DNA from 3 places in the Winogradskyella rapida genome. Region 3 is predicted to be linked to each of the others. Evidence: riboswitches for the same ligand, from Rfam matches in the RefSeq annotation. Region 3 holds a riboswitch; each other region holds the start of a gene.
What was found. Region 3 has a riboswitch for S-adenosylmethionine ahead of ACFQ13_RS01160 (Na+/H+ antiporter NhaC family protein). Riboswitches for the same ligand answer to the same signal wherever they lie in the genome.

Region 1: linked by a shared signal. The riboswitch ahead of ACFQ13_RS09685 (hypothetical protein) and the one ahead of ACFQ13_RS01160 (Na+/H+ antiporter NhaC family protein) in region 3 are both predicted to bind S-adenosylmethionine.
Region 2: linked by a shared signal. The riboswitch ahead of ACFQ13_RS11040 (O-acetylhomoserine aminocarboxypropyltransferase/cysteine synthase family protein) and the one ahead of ACFQ13_RS01160 (Na+/H+ antiporter NhaC family protein) in region 3 are both predicted to bind S-adenosylmethionine.

Annotation. Positions count from the first base shown of each region.
Region 1 is NZ_JBHTKM010000063.1:510,091-518,117, forward strand. It holds gene ACFQ13_RS09665 (hypothetical protein) at 1-258, shown strand, start outside; gene ACFQ13_RS09670 (hypothetical protein) at 406-1,365, shown strand; gene ACFQ13_RS09675 (hypothetical protein) at 1,362-1,733, shown strand; gene ACFQ13_RS09680 (hypothetical protein) at 1,752-2,420, shown strand; SAM-I-IV-variant riboswitch at 2,635-2,730, shown strand; gene ACFQ13_RS09685 (hypothetical protein) at 2,765-3,163, shown strand; gene ACFQ13_RS09690 (hypothetical protein) at 3,233-3,634, shown strand; gene ACFQ13_RS09695 (zinc-ribbon domain-containing protein) at 4,140-4,634, shown strand; gene ACFQ13_RS09700 (hypothetical protein) at 4,805-6,391, shown strand; gene ACFQ13_RS09705 (glycosyltransferase) at 6,558-7,391, shown strand; gene ACFQ13_RS09710 (glycosyltransferase family 2 protein) at 7,391-8,027, shown strand, end outside.
Region 2 is NZ_JBHTKM010000063.1:828,993-837,019, reverse strand. It holds gene ACFQ13_RS11050 (translocation/assembly module TamB domain-containing protein) at 1-499, opposite strand, end outside; gene ACFQ13_RS11045 (alpha/beta fold hydrolase) at 682-1,692, opposite strand; gene ACFQ13_RS11040 (O-acetylhomoserine aminocarboxypropyltransferase/cysteine synthase family protein) at 1,853-3,151, opposite strand; SAM riboswitch class I at 3,296-3,419, opposite strand; gene ACFQ13_RS11035 (hypothetical protein) at 3,519-5,069, opposite strand; gene ACFQ13_RS11030 (2-isopropylmalate synthase) at 5,218-6,393, shown strand; gene leuC (3-isopropylmalate dehydratase large subunit) at 6,397-7,779, shown strand; gene leuD (3-isopropylmalate dehydratase small subunit) at 7,779-8,027, shown strand, end outside.
Region 3 is NZ_JBHTKM010000001.1:246,640-254,666, reverse strand. It holds gene ACFQ13_RS01175 (alpha/beta hydrolase) at 1-295, shown strand, start outside; gene ACFQ13_RS01170 (lytic transglycosylase domain-containing protein) at 441-1,394, shown strand; gene cls (cardiolipin synthase) at 1,398-2,846, shown strand; SAM-I-IV-variant riboswitch at 2,923-3,019, shown strand; gene ACFQ13_RS01160 (Na+/H+ antiporter NhaC family protein) at 3,068-4,381, shown strand; gene ACFQ13_RS01155 (DUF2892 domain-containing protein) at 4,391-4,969, opposite strand; gene rpmH (50S ribosomal protein L34) at 5,144-5,305, shown strand; gene carB (carbamoyl-phosphate synthase large subunit) at 5,405-8,027, shown strand, end outside.

The sequences.
Region 1 (8,027 bases), on a different contig from region 3:
AAAAAATTAGATGAAGAGTTTCCGATCAACCCGAATGGTGTTGGTGCGTTAGTGACAACAATTAGAAGAATGAAGGCGGAAAAAGAAGTGGGTTTACCTTTAATATGGCGAAAAGGCTCTGCCATATCCGTAAAAACAGGAAAACGGGCTAATAGAATGACTGAACCTGAATGGAACAAGTTTTATTCCGATTTATGTGAAAATCTAAAACGAGATTATCCCTCATTACACGATAGCCTCTTTCCTTCAAATCAATAACAGTTGTAACAGTCTAGCTATGGCATTGCTTAAATATTGCCTCCAATAAAATTCTAGCGGCATTCCCACTCCAAAGGTCCTTTTTTCGCTACCTTGGCTTTCTAATCGTGCAACATACCTTTTACCAAACACGGCAATAATTACGCAATGAAGCACCCCCTAAGACTCCTCGCTCTACTCTTTATTTTTTTGTTTAATTCTTGTGGATACCAACAAACAGAGGAGGATAAATACCCTGAAATTCCAGTTTTTCCTGAGCATACCAATAGCAAAATCTCCATAACGGAATTTCCGTATACCTTAACCAATATTAAATACAACCAAAACCATGTTTTTGCAAATGATGAAAATGGGAATTGGATCATTTTAGATCGAAAATTCAATGTCATAAAACAACTCCATAAACCTTCAGGCTATACGCCTAGTTATATGAGTAACGACGGAACGCTTTACACCATAAAGCCTCACGACCAACCCGAATTAAATGAAGTCTACCAGAGGTCTATGCAAAACGATTTCAAAAAAGAACTTGTAAAACCCTTAATCCTAAAAATTAGAGGACGGGCTAACATAAAAGACTCATTACAATCCGTTTATACACATAAAACGAAAGCACATATAGATAGTTTAACGGCTGTTATTTATAAAAAAGAAGAAAAAAACCTAACCGAAAGCCTTAAAGCATTACACACAAATTTGGTTTCAATTTTTCCATTAACCCCTGAAGTCAGTGTTTTAAAATACAAAAACAAAACAGTGGCGCTCTGCACGTCATACGATCACAGTGATGCATTTAAAGCATTTTTAGAACAAACACAGCTTAAGGCACTAAAACCGATATGGCATTTAGAGAAAAGTCCAAAATCCTTTGGTAAGGTTGTTTTAGGGAATTCATTTTCTGGTAATCACTACGTAGGCGGTTATACACCTTATGGCTATAATTACGTTGAACTTTCATTACATGATAAGACCACAAGGTTTAAAGCAAAAAATGCAAACAACGGTAATGGCGTTCATATTTTGTATGAAAGTAAAGACACGATTATTGTAAAAGAGGTTCAAAAATTATATCACATCACCTTAAATCCTAACTCTAAATCGTTATGACTGATAGCCTCCTAAGTCTCCTGTTGATTATCGTTTTATGTGGCCATTTCGTAGGCCTTATCCTAGGGTACAAAAGGCGAAAAACAACTCTGACACTAGCCTATGTAAATGCTATTTTTGTAGTCCTTAGCTTTGTTTTTTGGGCCATTACGAGTTGGAATAACAACCTTTATAATATTGCCATTTACGAAGGATTGTTAATCTGTTTTGAAGCTTGTATTTTAAGCTTTGCGCTGTACTCCATTAAAGGTTTTGAGGATAAAACCTATGTAAAAATCATAAATAGCATAGGCTTTGGAATTCATGTATTGGCCATCATGGCTATGCTGTATTATATAAGGCTATTTAAATTTGATCAACTTTTTTAACACGAAAACAAATTTCTCATGATGCTTTTTAATAGGAATTTATGGATTGTCTTATGCTTATGCCTTCAAATTAATAGCTATGCACAATCTGAAAAAGACATGAGAATTATCCCCTTAAAAACCGGAAAGAATCCTAGGACATCATTTAAAGATTTAACTCTAGACCCCGCCCATCTCTTTATACAATCCGAACCCATAGATCAGAATTCGCCACAGATCCAACTTCAATTAAATATTGTAAAAAACGACAACACGTACACGACGTTTCTATGGTATTATGAGACGTCTGCAGATGCTATAAAAACGAACTACCCAAAAGCCTATCTCAACTATTCGTTTTCTTTGAAAGTGGACAAGCAGGACGTGCAGTTGGTTGTTGAAACATTAGACTTTGAAAACAGCATGTTTATAGATTTAGGGCAAACCGCAGTTATAGAAAACCTTAAAATGACCTACGAGACCTGTGTGGGTGAAAGCTCAATTGCTATTAATGGTCAAGAGGAAGGGTCGTTTAACACCTATACGCTGTCACTCGCTGACAAGGATTCCCAGAAAACCTTTTCTTTTACCTCCATACCCATACAGAACGGAAAGACAACATGTATGACATGGAAGACTTACAAGATCTTTATTTTGGCGGCTTCTGAAGACGCCTTAAAGTTAAAAGTCTCTAAAACCTATTTGTAAACCCTACGGACAAGTAAGCTTGTTTAAGATAAATAGCAGCTTAATAGACTTGTAAAATGCTATTTGTTGAATGAACCCGCTATGGTCTACTATAGATCAGCTCATTTTAGAACGCCGGAAAATGAAAGACAGCTCACAAGGATTTCATTTTTTTTTCAAAAACCCAAGACTAATTCATTAAAAATTAAAGATTTTACTACCTTTACATAAATAATTCAAACATCAAGAATCTTATTTATAAGATACCAACCGAGACGAGAGTCCACGGTGGTCAAAAGATGAGGACACAGCGTCAAACTAAAGTGCAACTTCCATTTTTTACTTGATGTCATTAAAATACAACTATGATGTTAAAAAAATTATGTCAATTTCTAAAATTGAGACAGGGTAAAAAAGCGAAAAGATTAGAAGCATTAAAATCCCAAAAACTGATTATCACCAAAACGGTTGTTCTAACAAAAGAATCGGACTTTAAAACGGTAGTATCTTATTTAAATAATCTAGGCATTCAAACCACCAATAAATCTATTCCAGAGATTGAAAGGGAAATAGATAAAAAAATAACGGAGAGTATCACTATAGAACTCGCAAAGCATAGCGATAGTACTAAAGTGAAACATATAGGCGAGCGCTATGCTGCAGTGACCGAAAATCGTAATTTAATGATGCTTAAATTTCATATTAGTGCCTTAAAAAGTTGGACCAAAGACCAATCTACGGAACAACCAGTAGTTAAATTTTAATTACATCAACACCTTTTGTCTTTAAGGCTTTGAGAGCCTTAGAGACACACAACCTAAAAACCCCATAACATGGAAATAAATCAAGTTACTGTTCCCAGTTTTACTGCAGAAATTACAATTGGTCTAAATAAAGGCTATTCTAATGATGCTTGGACATTAAATGACCTTAAGCATAAATTGGTACGCGCTCAGCAAAAGTTAAGAGATACAGAGCGAATTTTATTAAGTGTTAAGCTCACTTTATGTGATATCGTCTTTCTAGGGCAAGACGAACCGTCGGTAACGTTGAGCTTTATTAATTACCCTAAATTCCAAATAGAACATCAACTATTAAAAAAAGGGGTTCTTTTTATTGCTGAACAACTGATGAAGGAACTCAATCAAAATAGAATTGTAATTGTATTTAAAGATCAAACGGTTATGTTAGAGGCTAGCCATGACATCGATAATAACATCCAATTAGGACTATAAGACCCATTGTAAAGCTTCATTTTCTAGACTATTTTATCACCATCAATTAGAGATGCTTTGATTCATTATACGGACGCTTTTCATCCTTGAAAAATCTATAAATTACAGCCCTAACGATACGTCCTAAAGCAACGTTTTGTACTGAGGAAATTCCTCCAATACCACTACGGTTCCGGGGGTACTCCATGATGTCTACAAAGTAAATAGTGTTTTTTTATCCCATAGCATCTCATGTATTTCGTTAGAACAACAAAGGTGAGTCATTGGTTAAGTCTTTAAATAGAATGAACCAACATTTGGAAGCAGCTCGTTATTTCACTAACAAATTAAGGTGTAGAACCGTCCAAAAATGACACGACTTCTTTTACGCATTTTGTAAAACAAAAATCCAGAGGATTATTCAACTAAAAGCATTACATTTAAAAATAAATTAGAAGCAATAGGTTATGTGTTATTGTTATACACTATTTAAGAAACGATTTCAAACCAATAATAAAAATAAAAAATGATAATAGTAGGATTCAAAAATACACCTAGAATATTAGGTACAGTTGACAAATTTGAGTGCCCAAAATGTTTGAATAATACCAACTGGGAATTATTAAGTGTGGAAAAATATCTTACTCTATTTTTTATTCCAATTATACCTACTGGAAATGAGTATAATATAATCTGTGCTATTTGTAAGCATCAAGAAATTCTATCCAAACAAAATTTTAAGAACTATAACCTAAAATTAGATATTGAATCAACATTTTCTGAAAATAAAATTTCAGAAAATAAAAGAAACTTGAAACTTAATGAAATAAACAGAATAATTGAGGAAGACAAAAAAAATCAAAAAAATATCGCATTACAAGGTAGTAAAGAATGGTCTGATTTAGCATCAAAAAAATCAAATGAAGAATTATTATCGATTTATTTTAAAGAAAGACATAAATATAATCCTTCAATGATTATTGCTGTTAAAAATGAAATAGAAAAAAGAAAATTTAATTAATAAAACACATCGTACAAGATCGTGTATAATTCATGGCTAGTTCGGGTTTACTTGCGAAAGTCCTAGCAGACTTTCTATCTGTGATTTATTAGCTTAATTTAGCACTTAAATCTCGCAACGAAGTCATACACAAACACGTTAGCACTTAGCACCAATATAAACAAACAAGAATGGCAGTATTAATAGAAGCTTTTAATGTAGTTGTTAACGATGAAGCGTTTATAACAAAACCTGAAAAGCGAAAGTTGTTTTTAGAAACAATTACTACTAACGCGTTTTGTAGTGATGGCTTGATTTATAGAATTGGCTTTATGGATTCTCAAAATGCTTATCAATACATTAGCTTTTTAGAAAATGAAGTTGGACTTACTTATCAAGACAAATTAGGCTTTGCCCAGGATATCATCTTGGTAAATATGTTAACAGGACCAACAACAAAATGTAACTGGTTTGAATTTGAGAGAAAAAAACATTTTATAAATTTCAAAGAATTTACAAAATCTAACGAGAATTTTTCTATTGGTTGGAAGAAATATTTTTTTGCAGGCAATCCAGATAATTATTTAGTCTTCAGACAAAACAACAACCAAGAAAACTCATTTTTTAATTTTGAAGGTTTGTGTGTCCCATTCGGTTGGACTCCTGATACAGCTATTTACGAATCAAATTATATACAAAATCCAGAAGATGAACTTGAGAAAATTACAGAAGAAAACGGTGTTGCAACATTTATCCATAATAAGACAGGTGAGAAGATCTATGTAGGCTCACCTCCCAATTCAACATTTGATATACTAAAAAAATCTGAAGAATTTCAAAACTCAATCGGAGGGAAAATCATTCGTGATGAATTTGGAAGATGCAAATTATTCGGTTACCGAGGCAACGGTCTTTTCAATGGTGAATTGTTTAGTTTAGAAGAACTCACAAAATTTGCAATAAACATAATAGGAAATGAATATTTAGAAACTAATACCTATTTATCGGATTTAAATTATCACATTAATAACAATCCAAATTTTATAATTAAATCACATAAGAATATTGCTGTTTATGTAAGAGTTGACAATAGTGATGAAATAGATTTTGAAAAGTTAAAAAGAGTTGCTAAATGTTACACAAATAATAATTATTACAGTAGACTAGCAGTCATTACTTTCTGGGAGTTTAATAAAGGGGGTTGGAAAAAAGTTAAAATAGGTGAAAATGGCTCAAAAGATGGAGTTAATCCATATATCGTAAATTTAAAATTCAAATCCTTAGATGTAGAAAACACAAATAGAGTTTACGATAAAAACCTAACTCACAACGACTTATTACTATTGTTCAAAAAAGCTTGGAAGTCACGAGATGCAAGTATTATTGAGCCTTACATAGACGAAAACTTTAATTATTTTTCAGATTGGGTATTTGACACCTTATCCTCAAGAGAGGAATACATTGAGTATTTTTCTGGAAAGTTAAGAACTCTTAAAAATAATAAAATTCAAGTCGAATATGATTTGGTTACTGATAATAATAGTAATCAATACGCAATGTTATTTAATCAAAAAGGAGAAAAGGCAATATTTACAATACGAGCTGAAAAAGGAAAAATAATTAGTGCTAAGATGGCTAAATTAGAAACTCATAGTGAGATAACAGATAATAACAATGTTAATTTCGTTCCTCACACATTACAAACACAAGATAAAAAAACAGAAGAACCTACCAGAAATAAGGTTCTTTGGTGGAAGAGACTATTGAAAATTAAATAATCCTGGTGCTAACAATGCATATAAAAAAAACAAGTATAATAATATTAAACTCAATCGTTTTGGCCCGTGTCAAAATTTATACTTAACCGAAAGTTTAATGCTTCGAAATTAACTACTTGTTTAATATATATATTAAAGATAGACTTGAAATGTAACAACTATTGAGATGCCACAAACTACAATTCTGATTGCAACATCAATGAAACGCACTAATTGGCTTATAAAAAGAAGCTTATATTCTGTTTATAAACAGGAAAACGTAAATCCTGAATTAATTAATATACTTATTGTAGATGATAATGAAAACGAAGAAGAATTTTTTATTATAAAAACTAAAATTAATAATTTAAGAAGAAAACTTAATCTTTCTACCCATTATTTTTCTACAGATATAATAAGAAATAAAGGTGTTAAATTTAACTCTGGAACTGGAGCATGGAATACAGGAATTAAGCATACTTATACTTTAAATAAAGATGGTTTTATCTCCATTTTAGATGATGATGATGAATACTTACCAAATCATTTGTCTGCATGTTTATCAGAAATTAAAGATGACACGTTAGCCGTTTTTCAGAGCTTAGAATGGCGTAATCAAGATAACACCATTATTAGTTTTCCTTTAAGTCTCAAAAAACTTACGCCTCTAAATTTCTTTCTTGGTAATCCTGGAGTACAAGGAAGTAATATGTTTTTTAAAACAAAATGCTTAATAGTTATTAATGGTTTTGATGAATCACTACCGAATACCACTGACAGGGATTTAATGATACGATTCTTAGAAAATATAAAATCCTTAGACACTATTTCTGTTATTAAAGAAGTTGGTGTTTTACATTACAATCACAACAAGAAAAAAGTAAACAACAACCTTCCTTTAAAACAAAAAGGGCTGGATTTGTTTTATGCCAAATACAAGAATCAATTTTCAGAATTCGATTTTCAGAACTCTTTAATAAGAGCTAATAAATATTTTAATTATGAATATTCTAAAGCCTAATGAAAGAACAGATAATTATAAATATGCCACTTAAAAATGGTGAAAAAACACTTGAAAGAGCTATTGAATCTGTACTCATTCAGACTCATGTTAAACGTGAAGTAGTTCTATTAATAGCAAATGACAACTCTACAGACAGCTCCTCTACAATTTTAGAAAACTACTCAAAACACAGTAACATCAAAGTCTTAAATGTAGACTTTGGATTATCTTATCTAACAAGAAATCATCTGTTAAATTACACTAGAGACCATTTTCCTAATTGTGTTTTAATTGGTCGTTTAGATTGTGATGATTATTTGTATAACGACTTGGTTTTATCTACAATAGAGAAAGAGTTTGATAGCTCAAATTTTGATGCTTTACTAGCCGGTAATAAGCAAGAAAAAAACAATATTATTCTTGAAAACGCCAATGTTGCAAATAAAGAATTACTTGATAACAACTATTTAAAGTCTAGACTATATAACATGAGCATTGGTATCTCTAAAGCAGAGCTTCCATCATGTAACACGTTTTTTAAACCTACTGTTTCTATAAAATATCCTTCAAAAAAAAGTGCAGAAGACCATTGGCTTACTACAATGCTACTTCTAAAAAAGAAAGACCTTAACATTAAAGTTGCTGAAGATTTTA
Region 2 (8,027 bases), on a different contig from region 3:
CAAGCTTTGTGGTTGCTGTGGTGGTGTCCGTTTTGGTGGCTGTGCTGTCTGTGGTAGCAAAAGCATCAATTAAAAATTGAAAATTATAGCCTGTAAGACTGTCTTTTCGGTATATGTTAGCGCGTAGTCCTTCCCAGTCTAAAGACTCAACACCCACAGCTTCACCTCTAATCATTTTCCATAATGGAATGTTAGCTTCAACGGAATGAGAATAGACTAAAGTATCTCCTTTTTTATCTTCAAGATAAAGGCCGTCTAACTGTACATCGCCATCAAAAGTGATAAACAGCTTTTCAAGATTGACTTTAGTTTGGGTTTTACTAGAAACGTAATCCACAGCTTTTTCTACGATAAGACCTTGACCCCAAGGGCTTCTTATAAAAAGTAGGAGCAGAAATAGAAACACAAAAAAGCCTAGCAGAATCCTAAGGGTTCTACGCAGCCAACGGAATTTACGCTTTGTTGGTATTTGGGGATTGATATCTTCGGTATTAGTCAACAGTCAAATATATACGCTTAAAAATAGCATAATTGTCTTTATTGCTAATAATATTAACGCTCTCGATATAAAAATTAACGAAAATTAAATGGGACACAGGAGTTAGTCGTAAGATTTATACTGAAAATAAAAAAACCGAACATAAAGTTCGGTTTGTAAATGGTACATCTAAAAGTGGAAATTTAGGCCACTTGAGGTTCATGTTTTTTTTTAGAATAGCATAATTCTGAGGCGAATATTGGACTTAGAAAACGTTCTATTTGATCAAATTCAATTAAGAAGGCATCATGACCGTGTACGGACTTTATTTCGTGAATATGAACATTGTCTTTAGCGCATTTTAGGTCTACATAAGTATTCCAGTTTTCATCGGCCTTAAAAAAGAGGTCAGAGTTAATGGTGATAATATGGATGTCGCTTTCTATCTTAGAAGCTACAGCTATAAAATCATTCCGATCTCTTGTAATGTCTATAGTTCGTAAAACTTGATTCATTAATTTATAGGCCGCCACTTGAAAGCGGTTGTTTAAAGCTGTTCCGTGGTAATTGAGCCAAGACTCAATGTGAAATAAACCCTGATCCTTTTTAGTCCGATCAAATTTTTGCGTTAAAGATTCAGGAGTACGGTATAAGGTCATGGCGTGCATTCTAGCATCAACCAACGGTTGAGAAGAATTGTTTAAAATAGCATCTTGAATATGGCAGTTGGCAATAACCCAATCCGTAGATTTCCAATCTGTAGCAATTGGGATAAGATGCTGAATTAAGCGGGGTTTTAAGGCGGCTAATTCCCAAGCAATTCCACCACCAACAGAACCACCAATAACAGCAAATAAGGATGTGATATCTAATTCCTCTAAGGCTAAAGCAAAGAGTTTGGCGATGTCCCTAGCGGTGTAATCTTTATAATTCTCAATGAGATTCTCCGCGTTATTATCAAAACCATTGCCCAAAATGTTAAACGATATAATGGTGTAATCTTCTATGTTTATACATTTGTTTTCACCAATAATTTCGTTCCACCAACCTTGTTCACCAATAACGTTAGAGTTACCAGTAAGCGCATGATTCACCAAGATGATTGGTGCGCTGTGTAACGGTTGCCCAAAAGTTTGATAATACAAATTATGAGAGGTCGTTTGATGCGACTCATTTGTGAAATTTGAAATTTTAATATGTTGTAAATGTACCATGTTGTATTGTGCTGAGAGGTGAACCTAAGTGTCTTAAGTAATCTTGATTAAGAGTTTTCAAACTTTGTTAAGCTCTTAAAGCATCATCATATATAATGAATGTGTTTTAAGCTTATTAACAGTTTGAAAACTCTTAGAATTTAAAATGAGGGTCTAAAACTTAATCTTGAAGCGAAAGCTTCTGCTTTACAACGGCAAAGGCTTCTTTCAAATCGTCTTTTAAATCTTCAATGGCTTCAATACCAACTGATAAACGAATAAGATCTTTCGTTACTCCCGTAGCATTTTGTGCCGCATCATCAAGTTGTTGGTGTGTGGTACTTGCAGGGTGAATAATTAACGATTTCGTATCACCAATATTAGCTAGTAACGAGAATAACTTAGTGGTATCTGCAATGGTTTTTGCAGCTTCATAACCGCCTTCTACGCCAAAAGTAACCACACCACTTTGACCTTTAGGGAGGTATTTTTGGGCTAGGTCATTGTATTTGCTCGATTTTAAACCTGGGTAATTTACCCAAGTCACTTCAGGCTGTGTTTCTAACCATTGCGCAAGTTCTAAGGCATTTTGGCTGTGTTTCTGAATACGAAGTTCTAAAGTTTCAAGACCTTGTATAATTTGAAACGCATTAAACGGACTTAGTGCACCACCATAATCACGTAGACCTTCCACTCTAATTTTTGCAATAAATGCAGCGGCTCCAATAGCTTCACTATAGACTAAACCATGGTAGCCGGCAGAAGGTTCTGTAAATTCTGGGAATTTTCCATTGGTCCAATCAAAAGTTCCTGCGTCAATAATAACGCCTCCTAATGAGGTACCGTTTCCGGTAATGTATTTGGTTAAGGAGTGAATAACAATATTGGCCCCATGCTCAATAGGTCTTAATAGGTAAGGCGTGGCTACCGTATTATCTACGATAAGCGGAACTTTAAAGGCTTTGGCTTGTGTTGAAATGGCCTCTAAATCGAGAACGTCTAATTTAGGATTCCCTAAAGATTCCACAAAAAAGGCTCTTGTATTTTCTTGGGTTGCAGCTTTAAAAGCTTCAGGATCTGAAGGGTCTACAAAAGTGGTCGTAATACCGTGTCTTGGTAAGGTTACGCTTAATAAATTGTAGGTACCTCCATATAAACTACTCGATGCTACGATATGATCTCCTGCTCTTAATAAAGTGAGTAATGTTGTGGAAATCGCTGAGGTTCCTGATGCGGTGGCCACTGCGGCAATACCGCCTTCTAAAGCGGCTAAACGCTGCTCTAAAATGTCGTTGGTAGGATTGTTTAAACGGGTGTAAATGTACCCTGGAACTGAAAGGTTAAAGCGCCCTGCGGCCTCGTCAGAATCCTTAAATACATACGATGAGGTTTGGTAAATAGGAACAGCTCTGGTTCCTGAAGTTTGACTAGCGTCGTGTCCTGCGTGCAACGCTTGGGTTGCGAATTTTTGTGTACTCATTTTTCTAAGTTTTTGAGTTAATAAAAGATTAAACCAAAAGCCAAATAAGCTTCAAATAAATTTCGAATGCAATCGAAGGGTGAAGCGAACTTAATAGAAAAATATTATAAAGAAAATGCTAACTACAGATGAGTAATTAGTCTTGAGTTATCTATCCAATTTTTAAATTAATGAATTTAAAAATTAAGTAGAATTTAGCACCTTCTTAGTAAATCTAAGGGTTGCTAAGGCTTCATAGGGTCATTCCCTCCACCTTTCTTGATAACATTTCAGTAAGTGTTTGAACTTTGTGAATACAAATATTGCAACACAAAATTTAGAAATCCAAATAAATTATAGAATTTGTGATGTTTTTATGAAAATCTCATTAAAAGAGATTGTTTTTTGCTAAATATTTAATTCTAATGATTTCAGCTACAGGTTTATTCTCTATTTTGCTCTCTAGCCAAGAGATAATATCGAGATATAGGAAGGCGCGACGCTCATAAGGATGGTCTTCAAACGTCTTTAATGTTTTGTGTAACGCTCTAAAGGCATCTTTAAGATCGTGAGGGTAGATGTCTTGCAAGCCTCTAATAAATTTAATCATTTCCTTTTGTACCTCATGGAGGTCATTCATCTTAATTAAAAACTTATAAGTGCTTCGTAATAGCGTTTCTAAGTGGTAATCTAATCCGGCTTCATAATGTGCAACAAGATTTAAGACCCTAGAAAAACACAAGAGGTCCTCGCGCATGGAGAGGGATTTGTTCGAAATAATTTTATCCAGATATTTAATACAGGCTTTATTATTTCCGGCGCCAAAATGAAGACTGGCAAATTTATAGTAAAAGATCATTTTATGGTGCTGATCAATTTTTTCGCCAAAAGGAATAAGGTCTTTTTCAATGGCTGGGATAAGACTTAAACCTTCCTCAAAACTACCGTCAATAAAATGTTTATTAATACGATGGAAATTAGTGTAAAGAAAAACTAAGCTTGCTACATTTTCATCTTGAGGAAAATTAGGATGCTGCACTGTAGTCTCAAATTCGGTGAATTTTTCTAAGAATTTATTTTTATTTCCAATGAATACAAGTGCCTCAAGGAGGTAGTTATTTCCTTTTAAGAAAAATACCGGGTTAAGGTTAATCATGCTAGGATTCTGATAAAATAAATCCACCCATTTTAAAGCGTATTTAAAACAATTCAGAAAATCTTGAAGTAAAAAACTTTGCCACAAATTGGCCTTATAGAGCCATAGTTTTTCACGAAAGCCTAAATCTTCAACATTAACTTTAGGGAGCTGCTTGTTAAAGTAATTGATTACCATAGTAGCTTCATCTTCGTTTTTTACATAGCCTGTTTTAAGAATATTGCTATACAGTTGAAGCGATAAGTTAGAGAGTTTGCTGGCAATAACATTAAGGGTGCTCAGTTCTTTAGCTTGTACGGCGAGTTCATCGGCGCGTGTGCTGATACTTCTAGTAATGTATTGGGATTCGATAACTTTTTCAAGCTCTACAATTTCAAAAGCCGAATTTTTTTCCTCATTAACGATGGCCAACTCTTTCGCTTTATCTAAAATTTTAAGGCTTTGCTTGTAAAGGCCTTTATGGTATAAAATAGAAGCAAAATCGAGTTGTTCTCTAATCTGTAATCTTACATTTTGATGCGAAGGGCTCAGTTTTAAGCTGATTAGGATTTGCTTATATAAATGCGATTTTACATTGGCGAGTTGCTGTTTTTTTACAATGCCACTCTTTAAAATGGCACTTTCATTATAAGCCTTCGCTTTGTCTAAGAAATTAAATAAATTTAAAAATTTGGAGTCTGAATTCACTCCAAGACGACCCACATACAGTTTAAACTGACGCTTTTCAGATTTAGTTAAGGACTTAACTAATGAGAATAAATTATCTTTTTGGTCTTTAGTTATCAATTGTAAAATGGTTTATAATACTGTAAATCAGCTATTTATGATATTTTTTTTAAACTGAACATCGTAAAGTTACACTAAGATCGGTATTTAAAGGCAAATTCAATCTATATATTCGTAAGACAATACTATAAATATATTTTGATAAATGTCTAATAACCGTATTCAAATATTCGATACTACCTTGCGAGATGGGGAACAAGTCCCTGGTTGTAAGCTTAATTCAGAACAAAAGGTTATAATTGCAGAGCGATTAGATCTATTGGGAGTAGATGTCATTGAGGCTGGATTCCCTGTATCTAGTCCTGGAGATTTTAAGTCTGTAGAAGCCATTTCTAAGATTGTAAAAAATGCTACCGTTTGTGGATTAACACGTGCTGTTGAGAACGATATAAAAGTGGCTGCTGAATCTTTAAGAAAGGCAAAGACTGCAAGAATTCATACTGGGATTGGAACCTCAGATTCACATATAAAACATAAATTTAAGTCGAATAAAGAGGCGATTATTGAGCGTGCTTTTAAAGCCGTGCAATATGCAAAGTCTTTTGTTGAGGATGTTGAATTTTATGCTGAAGATGCTGGGAGGACCGACAATGAGTATCTTGCTCGCGTTTGTGAAGCGGCAATTAAAGCCGGAGCTACCGTGTTAAATATTCCTGATACTACAGGCTACTGTTTGCCAAGTGAGTATGGTGCTAAAATAAAATACCTTAAGGAAAATGTAAAGGGAATTGAAAAAGCCATATTATCTTGCCACTGCCATAACGATTTAGGTTTGGCGACAGCAAATTCTATTGAAGGTGTCATTAGTGGCGCGCGTCAGATAGAATGTACCATCAATGGTATTGGTGAGCGTGCAGGAAATACCGCTTTAGAAGAAGTGGTAATGGTGCTTAAGCAACATCCATACCTTAATTTAGAGACTAATATTAATACCTCTATGCTTTATGGGACGAGCCAATTGGTGAGTGAGAGTATGGGAATTTATACCCAACCAAATAAAGCTATTGTAGGAGCTAACGCTTTTGCTCATAGTTCTGGAATTCATCAAGATGGTGTTATTAAAAATAGGGAGACCTATGAAATTATAAATCCAGCGGATGTTGGGGTTACAGAGTCTGCTATTGTGCTTACAGCACGAAGCGGTAGAGCGGCCTTGGCGTATAGAGCAAAGAATGTAGGGTATGAGCTTACGAAGTTGCAATTAGATGATGTTTATTCTAATTTCTTAAGCTTTGCCGATCGTAAAAAAGAAATCAATGATAATGATATACATCAAATTATCGAGACAAGTAATGTCTATCAACAAATAATTTCAGCTTAATTTATGGGAAAAACACTATTTGATAAAGTCTGGGATGCACACGTGGTAGATGCCATAGATAACGGGCCACAGATTCTATATATCGATAAACACTTAATACATGAGGTAACAAGTCCGCAGGCTTTCAATGAATTGGAGGAACGCGGAATTCCTATATTTAGGCCTAACCAAATTGTTGCTACGGCAGATCATAACACGCCAACTTTAAATCAAGATAAGCCTGTTAAAGATGCCCTTTCTAGAAAGCAGTTAGAGCAGTTGTCAGAAAATTGTAAAAAAAATAATATCACATTATACCAACTAGGACATAAATACAACGGTATTGTGCATGTGATGGCTCCTGAACTAGGGGTGACTCAACCGGGATTAACCATGGTCTGCGGCGATAGTCACACGTCAACCCATGGTGCGTTTGGGGCCATTGCTTTTGGTATAGGAACCAGCCAAGTGGCGCAAGTTTTTGCAAGTCAATGTTTATTGCTTACCAAACCTAAGAGCTTAAGAGTTACCGTAAATGGTAAATTGAAAAAAGGCGTTTTACCTAAAGACGTCATCCTATATATAATTTCAAAACTAGGAACCAATTCAGGGACCGGATATTTTTGTGAATACGCCGGAAATGTCTTTGAAGAGATGAGTATGGAAGGGCGTATGACCGTCTGTAATATGAGTATTGAAATGGGAGCTCGAGGGGGAATGATTGCACCAGATGAGACGACTTTTAATTATATAAAAGGCAGAAAATTTGCGCCCGAAGGAGCGGCTTTTGATAAAAAAGTAGCCTATTGGAAAACCTTACCAACCGATGCTGATGCCTCCTTTGATAAGGAATATAGTTTTGATGCTGAAGATATTGAGCCTATGGTTACCTATGGGACAAACCCGGGAATGGGAATTAAAATTTCTGAAGCGATCCCTGAGGATGAGAACCCATCCTTTAAAAAGTCTTTAGCTTATATGGATTTTAAAGCTGGAGAACGTTTAGTAGATAAGCCTATTAATTATGTGTTTATAGGGAGTTGTACCAATTCTAGAATTGAAGATTTTAGAGTGGCAGCCCAATATATTAAAGGCAAGAAAAAGGCCGATAATGTTACGGCTTGGTTAGTTCCTGGAAGTAAACAGGTAGAGCATCAAATAATAGAAGAAGGCTTAAAGACAATTTTTGATGAAGCCGGATTTGAGCTGCGTCAGCCAGGTTGTTCCGCATGCTTAGCGATGAATGATGATAAGATTCCGCAAGGCGAATATTGTGTTTCAACCTCTAATAGAAATTTTGAAGGACGACAAGGGCAAGGGTCTCGTACAATTTTAGCCAGTCCTTTAGTCGCTGCAGCAACGGCTGTAGAAGGAAAAATTATTGATATAACAAAGCATTTAAATTAATGGAAAAATTTACAACCTTACAATCTAAAGCTATTCCATTACAGATAGAGAATGTGGATACGGATCAAATTATACCGGCACGTTTTTTAAAAGCGACCGATAGAAAAGGATTTGGTGATAACTTATTTAGAGACTGGAGGTATCATAAAGATGGTACCGTAAATACAGATTTTGTATTGAACGACGCTCGGTATTCTGGAAAAATCTTAGTTGCCGGTGATAATTTTGGGTGTGGATCAAGTAGGGAA
Region 3 (8,027 bases):
AGATTTACTGGCCAAGTACGCTTTTGGAGAAACCGTTAAAAAGCGTGTAGACCTTTATAAAAAGTATTTATCCGTAAAAGATAAGACCTACTTAGATTGGTCTATAAAACAAGTGGTTTGCTGGGGCCAAGAGGAGCCGCATCCCGATGCGATATACATCCATGGGGATAAAGACGTGATCTTTCCTTATTCTTGTAAAGATGATTGTATTGTATTGCGTGGTGGGACGCATATAATGATCATCAATAAATATAAGTGGTTTAACGAAAATTTACCAAAACTTATCGAAGCTTAAATGCATTTCTCTATGCAGATTGCTTATCTTTATATGTTAAAGCAAAATATAGAATTCTATTAAACGGTAGGCCCCTCATAAGGTACACTTAAAGGAGGAAAGCCAATTTGAGAACTCAAAACCGTTATAACTTAAAATTAAATTTATGAAAATTATAAAAAATAGTTTAGCCTTAGTAGGCGTCATTTGTGTCTCAGGACTCTTTATCTTTTCAATGCAAAAATCACCGAATGCACAAGCGCCTTCAGATCGTAATTTAGGCCATGAAGATCCTGTGGTTAACAATTATAATGTCTATGCCTTAGAAATGCCAGAAAACTTAAATTTTGCAGGAGAAGCCGTTCCTGTTGAAGATCCGGATATTTATGAGCGTATGGATCGTGAATTATTAGTGAATACCTATTGGCAATCTAATGGTTTATTAATGTTTAAGCGTGCTCAAAAATATTTTCCGATTATAGAACCTATTTTAAAGAAAAATGGGGTGCCAGACGATTTTAAATACCTTGCGGTTATTGAAAGCGGATTAATACCAACAGCGAAATCACCTGCAGGAGCAAGTGGGATGTGGCAAATTATGGCTGCTACAGGACGTGAGAATGGATTAGAAGTCAATTCTAATGTCGATGAGCGTTACCATATTGAAATGGCAACAGAGGTAGCTTGTAATTACCTAAAGAAAGCAAAAGCTAATTTAGGGTCTTGGACCAAAGCTGCTGCGGCCTATAACGCCGGAAATGCCGGAGTTTCTAGACGTTTAGAAGCTCAAGATGTTAATGATTATTACGATTTACTTTTGGGTGAAGAAACGGGGCGTTATGTGTTTAGAATTGTAGCTCTAAAAGAAATTTTATCACATCCTGATAAATACGGTTTCAACTTTAATAAGTCGCATTTATACAAAGAGATCCCAACGTACAAGGTTAAGGTAGATACGGCCGTAAAAGATTTTGCGCAATTCTCTAAGAAATTCGGAATCAACTATAAGATTTTAAAACTTCATAACCCTTGGTTAAGAGAGCCCCATTTAAATAATAGTTCGCGTAAATTATATGAGATAGAAATTCCAGAAGCCGGATATTATAACACCCATCCTTAAACCTTGGATTATTTAAAAAATCATATTTGGCAGGTATTAATCATACTTAATTATACCATTGCATTATCTGCAGTGGTTACCATTCTGCTTAAAAAACTAAACCCAACAAAGGCCCTAAGCTATATCATAGGCTTATTAGCGTTGCCTTTCTTGGGTTTAATTGTGTATTATCTTTTCGGACAAGAATATCGTAAAACAAAGATTTTTAGCAGAAAGAATGTCCTTAACCAATCGGTAATTAAAAAGATTCAAGATCAGTTAGAGCTAGATACTAAAACCATTAATGAGGTTGATGAACTGTTAGAGCAGAAATCTAAATTAATTCCACTGCTTTACAACAGTGAGAAATCTAAGCTCACCATTAATAATGAAGTTACGCTTATTAAAAATGGTGATGATAAATTTCAACACCTCTTCAAAGATATAAAAGACGCTACAGATCATATTCATTTAGAATATTTTATAATTAAAGACGACCAGATTGGTACAGAATTACTCAATCTCTTGTGTGATAAAGCAAGGGATGGCGTAGAAGTAAGAATTGTTATAGATGATGTAGGAAGTTCTATAAGCTCTAAAATGAAACGCCAACTCAAAGAGTGTGGAATAGAAATGCACCCATTTATGCCTGTGCTATTCTCTAAATTCACAGGGCAAATGAATTATCGCGATCACCGTAAAATTATAGTTATTGATGGTAAGATTGGCTATGTCGGTGGGGTGAATATTTCAGACACCTACGTTAATGCCAATAATGATAGGTATTGGCGAGATACGCATATACGATTAGTAGGGGAGGCGGTAAAACCCCTTCAGATTTTATTTTTTACCACTTGGGACTTTGTAAGCGGTGATGCCTTAGAGATTTCCAAAAATTATTTCCCTGATCATAACTGTAAAGCTAATGTACCGCTTCAAATTGCGGCAAGCGGACCCGATACCGATTGGTCTAATATTATGGAAGCCATATTTGTTGCCATAACCAATGCGGAAGATTATGTTTACATCACGACCCCTTATTTTATTCCTAATCCTGAAATTTTAACGGCTCTACAAGTCATTGCCAGAAGTAATATTGAAGTTAAACTCATTGTTCCTCAAAAATCGGATTCTTGGATTGCAGAATATGCGACCAATTCTTATTTGGAAATGCTTTTAGAAGCAGGTGTAGAAGTATATCACTATACCAAAGGGTTTGTACATGCAAAAACCATGGTTGTGGATGGTGTATTTAGTACCATAGGAACAACTAATATGGATTACCGAAGCTTTAATATTAATTTTGAAGTGAATGCTTTAATTTACAATAAGGCCATTAGTGATGATCTGACGTCACTTTTTAAAGCCGATCTTAAGGATTGCGAAAAATTAGAACTAGCCTCTTGGAAGAAACGATCTAAGCGGACTAAAGTTGTAGAAGCTACCGCACGTTTAATGGCGCCTTTATTGTAAGAAGAAGGTTACAGATAATAATAAAGCGTTAAAGTTTGTGCTAAATGTGTTTATATAGATATATTTGCCGCCTTAAATAAATTATCAAGAATCTCTAAAAGGAGATAGCAACCTGCAATAACGAGCAAGGTGCTAAAGCGATAAGCCAATACTTTGGAAAAAATGTTAATCTAATTTTTCTATTGATTTGCTATGCACTCCTTTTTTTAAGGCATAATCGAATGAAAAATCCAAAAGTTGCTTCCCCAAGTGTTACCGCATTAATTCCATTACTCGTATTTGTTATTACCTTTCTAGGCGTCGGAATCTATAAAGATGATTTTTATGCTTTACCAGCACCTATAGCGGTTGTGGTAGGGATTGTTGTGGCCTTTTTAATGTTTAGATCTTCCGTAGAGTCTAAAATTCAGACCCTTTTAAAAGGTTGTGGCGATCATAAGATACTTACCATGTGTTTAATTTACTTGCTTGCAGGCGCCTTTGCTACGGTGACAAAAGCTACGGGCAGTGTAGATGCTATTGTAAATTTAGGCCTAGATTACATTGCCATACAATACATTTATTTAGGTGTTTTTGTGATCGCAGCATTTTTATCGGTGTCAACAGGAACTTCCGTGGGCGCTATTGTAACGCTGGCCCCAATTGTAGTAGGCTTCTCTGGTCAAGGTGATATTTCTCTCGCTGTACTTTGTGGTGCCTTATTAGGTGGTTCTATGTTTGGAGATAATCTTTCGGTCATCTCAGACACTACAATTGCAGCCACACAATCTTTAGATTGTAAAATGAGTGATAAATTTAAAGAGAATATCAAAATTGCGCTTCCAGCGGCTTTAATCACTTTAGTGATTTTAACCTTTCAAGGCTTAGATTTAAAATCTAATGCGCTAGAGGAGGTTACTTATGTGTATTCTGTCGTAAAAATACTCCCTTATCTATTGGTGATTCTGTTATCTGTTCTCGGTGTAAATGTTTTTATAACGCTGTTTTTAGGTATTATTTCAGCCGGAATTTTAGGCGTGTTTTATGGCGACTTTACCCTTATGGAATCGACCCGAATTGCCTATGAAGGTTTTACTAATATGACAGAAATCTTCTTGTTATCACTTTTAACGGGTGGTTTAGCTGCTTTGGTAGAAATTAATGGAGGAATCGATTATATTTTAAATAAAATCAAAGTGCTTATTAAGAATAAAACGTCAGCCCAATTTGGTATTGCCGCCTTGGTGAGTACTGTAAATATGGCTATTGCTAATAATACCGTTTCTATTATTATATCGGGGCCAATTGCAAAAACAATTAATGACGAATACGGCTTAACCAATAGAAAAACAGCCTCTATCTTAGATGTCTTTGCCTGTATAATACAAGGAGTGCTCCCATATGGAGCACAAGTCTTGATGATTTTAAGTTTTTCTAAAGGTCAAATTGATTATTTAGACCTTATTCAGAATACCTGGTATTTACTTATTTTGTTTGTAACAACGATAGCGTTAATTGGGATGCAACCGCTGTTAGCCAAGAAAAAAGCAAGGTAAAAGAAGCTATTAGCGTTTACTTCTACGGTTTTGTCTAGCTGATGTAGGTTGACCGTATTGGTGCTTTGGTATTGAAGCTTTTTTCATTTGTTGCTTCATCATTTTAATTTGGTCCGCTAACATATCACGCTTATCTAATTTTTCAGCTTCAGCTAATAATTTTTGAGCTTCAGGTTTTCTACGTTTAGAAAATGCAATACCGGCTAAGTTTAATTTCGCCATTGCTAAATCATGATCCATAGATAAGCCTAAATCAATAGCTTTCTTAAAATAAGCTTCAGCTTCGTTCATATTGGTTTGCGATACCATAATACCATTAAGGTAATTTAAATACCCTTGTTGCTTTTTTACTAAGGCGCCTTCAGGATTTTTTATCTTATCAAGCCATTTTTTAGCGCCAACAAAATCTTGCTTTCTAAGTTTAAGAAAAGCTAATAAAATGATTTCGTTCTTAAAGTATAAGAAAATGAAAATAGTAGATAGTAAAAGGTACATAATACCGTTTCCTATATAGCCTTCAGTAAATTGATATATACCATAGCCAATTATTAATGCTGCTATGACTAATTTTATATTTTTATTAAACATATTTAAGGTGTATTTTTACAGTGCGCAAAGATAATAAAATCTCAGAGTTAAAATTCTATTCAAAATTTTTCTTTTGCTATTTGCTAATGTAAAAAGTTGTTGTATATTTGCACGCAGTTTTGGGATAGCGCTCAAAAAAATAAAAAAAGATTATAAGATTTAAAATATAAGACAATGCCAAAAAGAACGTTTCAACCGTCAAAAAGAAAAAGAAGAAACAAACATGGTTTCAGAGAAAGAATGGCTTCTGTTAACGGAAGAAAAGTTTTAGCACGTAGAAGAGCTAAAGGTAGAAAGAGATTGTCTGTATCTTCTGAAACAAGACATAAAAAATAATGATTAACAATTGTTAATATATTAGGCGTTACTTAGGTGTAGCGCCTTTTTTTATACCTAATAGATACTTATTTTTGTACACCATAACAATTTTTACACATGCCAAAGAACAAAAACATTAAATCGATACTACTTATAGGATCTGGTCCAATCGTTATTGGACAAGCTTGTGAATTTGATTACTCAGGTTCTCAGGCCCTTAGGTCGTTAAGAGAAGATGGAATTGAGACCATTTTAATCAATTCTAACCCTGCAACTATCATGACTGACCCCACCATGGCAGACCATGTTTACTTGTTGCCATTAACAACAAAATCTTTAATTCAGATTTTAAAAGAGCACCCTCAAATTGATGCTGTTTTACCTACAATGGGTGGCCAAACAGCTCTAAATCTGTGTATTGAGGCTGATGAAAAAGGAATTTGGGAAGATTTTAATGTTGATATCATCGGTGTTGATATTGATGCTATTAATATTACTGAAGATCGTGAACAGTTTAGAGAATTAATGCTAAAAATAGGTGTTGGTATGGCGCCACAAGCCACCGCAACATCGTATTTAAAAGGAAAAGAAATCGCTCAAGAATTTGGATTTCCTTTAGTTATTAGAGCCTCTTATACTTTAGGTGGAGCCGGTGCTTCATTTGTTCATAAAGAAGAAGATTTTGATGAATTATTAACCCGCGGATTAGAGGTGTCTCCAATTCATGAGGTGATGATTGATAAAGCTTTAATCGGTTGGAAAGAGTATGAATTAGAGCTGCTTAGAGATAAAAATGATAATGTTGTAATTATCTGTACCATTGAAAATATGGACCCAATGGGGATCCATACAGGAGACTCTATTACGGTTGCTCCAGCAATGACCTTATCAGATAAAACCTATCAAAAAATGCGTGATATGGCAATCCATATGATGCGAAGTATTGGTGATTTTGCTGGTGGTTGTAACGTACAATTTGCGGTAAGTCCGGATGACGAAGAAGAAATTATCGCTATTGAAATTAATCCTCGTGTATCGCGTTCTTCTGCATTAGCAAGTAAAGCTACAGGATATCCTATTGCAAAAATTGCAGCAAAATTAGCGATTGGTTATAATTTAGATGAATTACTTAACCAAATTACAAAATCGACATCGGCACTTTTTGAGCCAACTTTAGATTACGTTGTGGTTAAAATTCCACGTTGGAACTTTGATAAATTTGAAGGTTCAGACCGTACTTTAGGACTTCAAATGAAAGCCGTAGGTGAGGTGATGGCTATTGGTCGTTCTTTCCAAGAAGCCCTACATAAAGCCACGCAATCTCTTGAAATTAAGAGAAATGGTTTAGGTGCAGATGGTAAAGGTTACACCAATTACGATACCGTTATTGAAAAATTAACCTATGCAAGTTGGGATCGTGTCTTTGTGATTTACGATGCTATTGCTATGGGAATTCCATTAAGTCGTATCCATGCAATCACTAAAATTGATATGTGGTATTTACGTCAATACGAAGAGCTTTTTGAACTTCAGAAAGAAATTTCTACCTATACTATTGATACCTTAGATAGAGAATTGCTTTTAGAGGCGAAACAAAAAGGGTATGGCGATAGACAAATTGCACATATGTTAGGCTGTTTAGAAAGTGAAGTTTATAACAAGCGTAGCGAATTAAAAATTAACCGTGTCTTCAAATTAGTAGATACCTGTGCGGCAGAATTTAAAGCACAAACTCCATACTATTATTCTACATTTGAAAGTGAAGTAGAAACTGCTGATGGTGAGGTCTATGTTGAAAACGAAAGTGTTGTAACAGATAAGAAGAAAATTATAGTTTTAGGTTCAGGACCTAACCGTATTGGTCAAGGGATTGAGTTTGATTACTGTTGTGTGCACGGGGTATTAGCCTCTGCGGAATGTGGTTACGAAACCATCATGATTAACTGTAACCCTGAAACCGTATCAACGGATTTTGATATTGCTGATAAATTATATTTCGAACCGGTATTCTGGGAACATATCTACGATATTATTCAGCATGAAAAGCCTGAAGGTGTTATTGTTCAATTAGGAGGACAAACCGCGTTAAAGCTTGCTGAAAAGCTTGAAAAGTGGGGCGTTAAAATTATGGGAACAAGCTTTAAAGCTTTAGATTTAGCTGAAGATAGAGGAAGTTTCTCTAACATATTAAAAGAACATAATATTCCTTATCCACAGTTTGATGTTGCTGAAACGGCAGATGAAGCTTTAGCAATTGCAGATGTTTTAGATTTCCCAATCTTAGTGCGTCCATCTTACGTTCTTGGAGGACAAGGAATGAAAATTGTAATTAATAAGAAAGATCTTGAAGAGCATGTGGTAGGATTGTTAAAATCTATCCCAGGTAATAAATTATTACTCGATCATTATTTAGATGGCGCTATAGAGGCTGAAGCTGATGCGATCTGTGATGGTGAAAATGTTTATATCATCGGAATTATGGAGCATATTGAACCTTGTGGTGTACACTCTGGGGATAGTAATGCTACATTACCACCGTTTAACTTAGGTGAGTTTGTTTTACAGCAGATTAAAGACCATACTAAAACCATTGCTTTAGCATTAAACACTGTTGGTTTAATTAATGTACAGTTCGCGGTAAAAGATGATATTGTATATATTATTGAAGCCAACCCAAGAGCATCGCGTACGGTTCCTTTTATTGCTAAGGCTTACAAAGAACCTTACGTTAATTACGCAA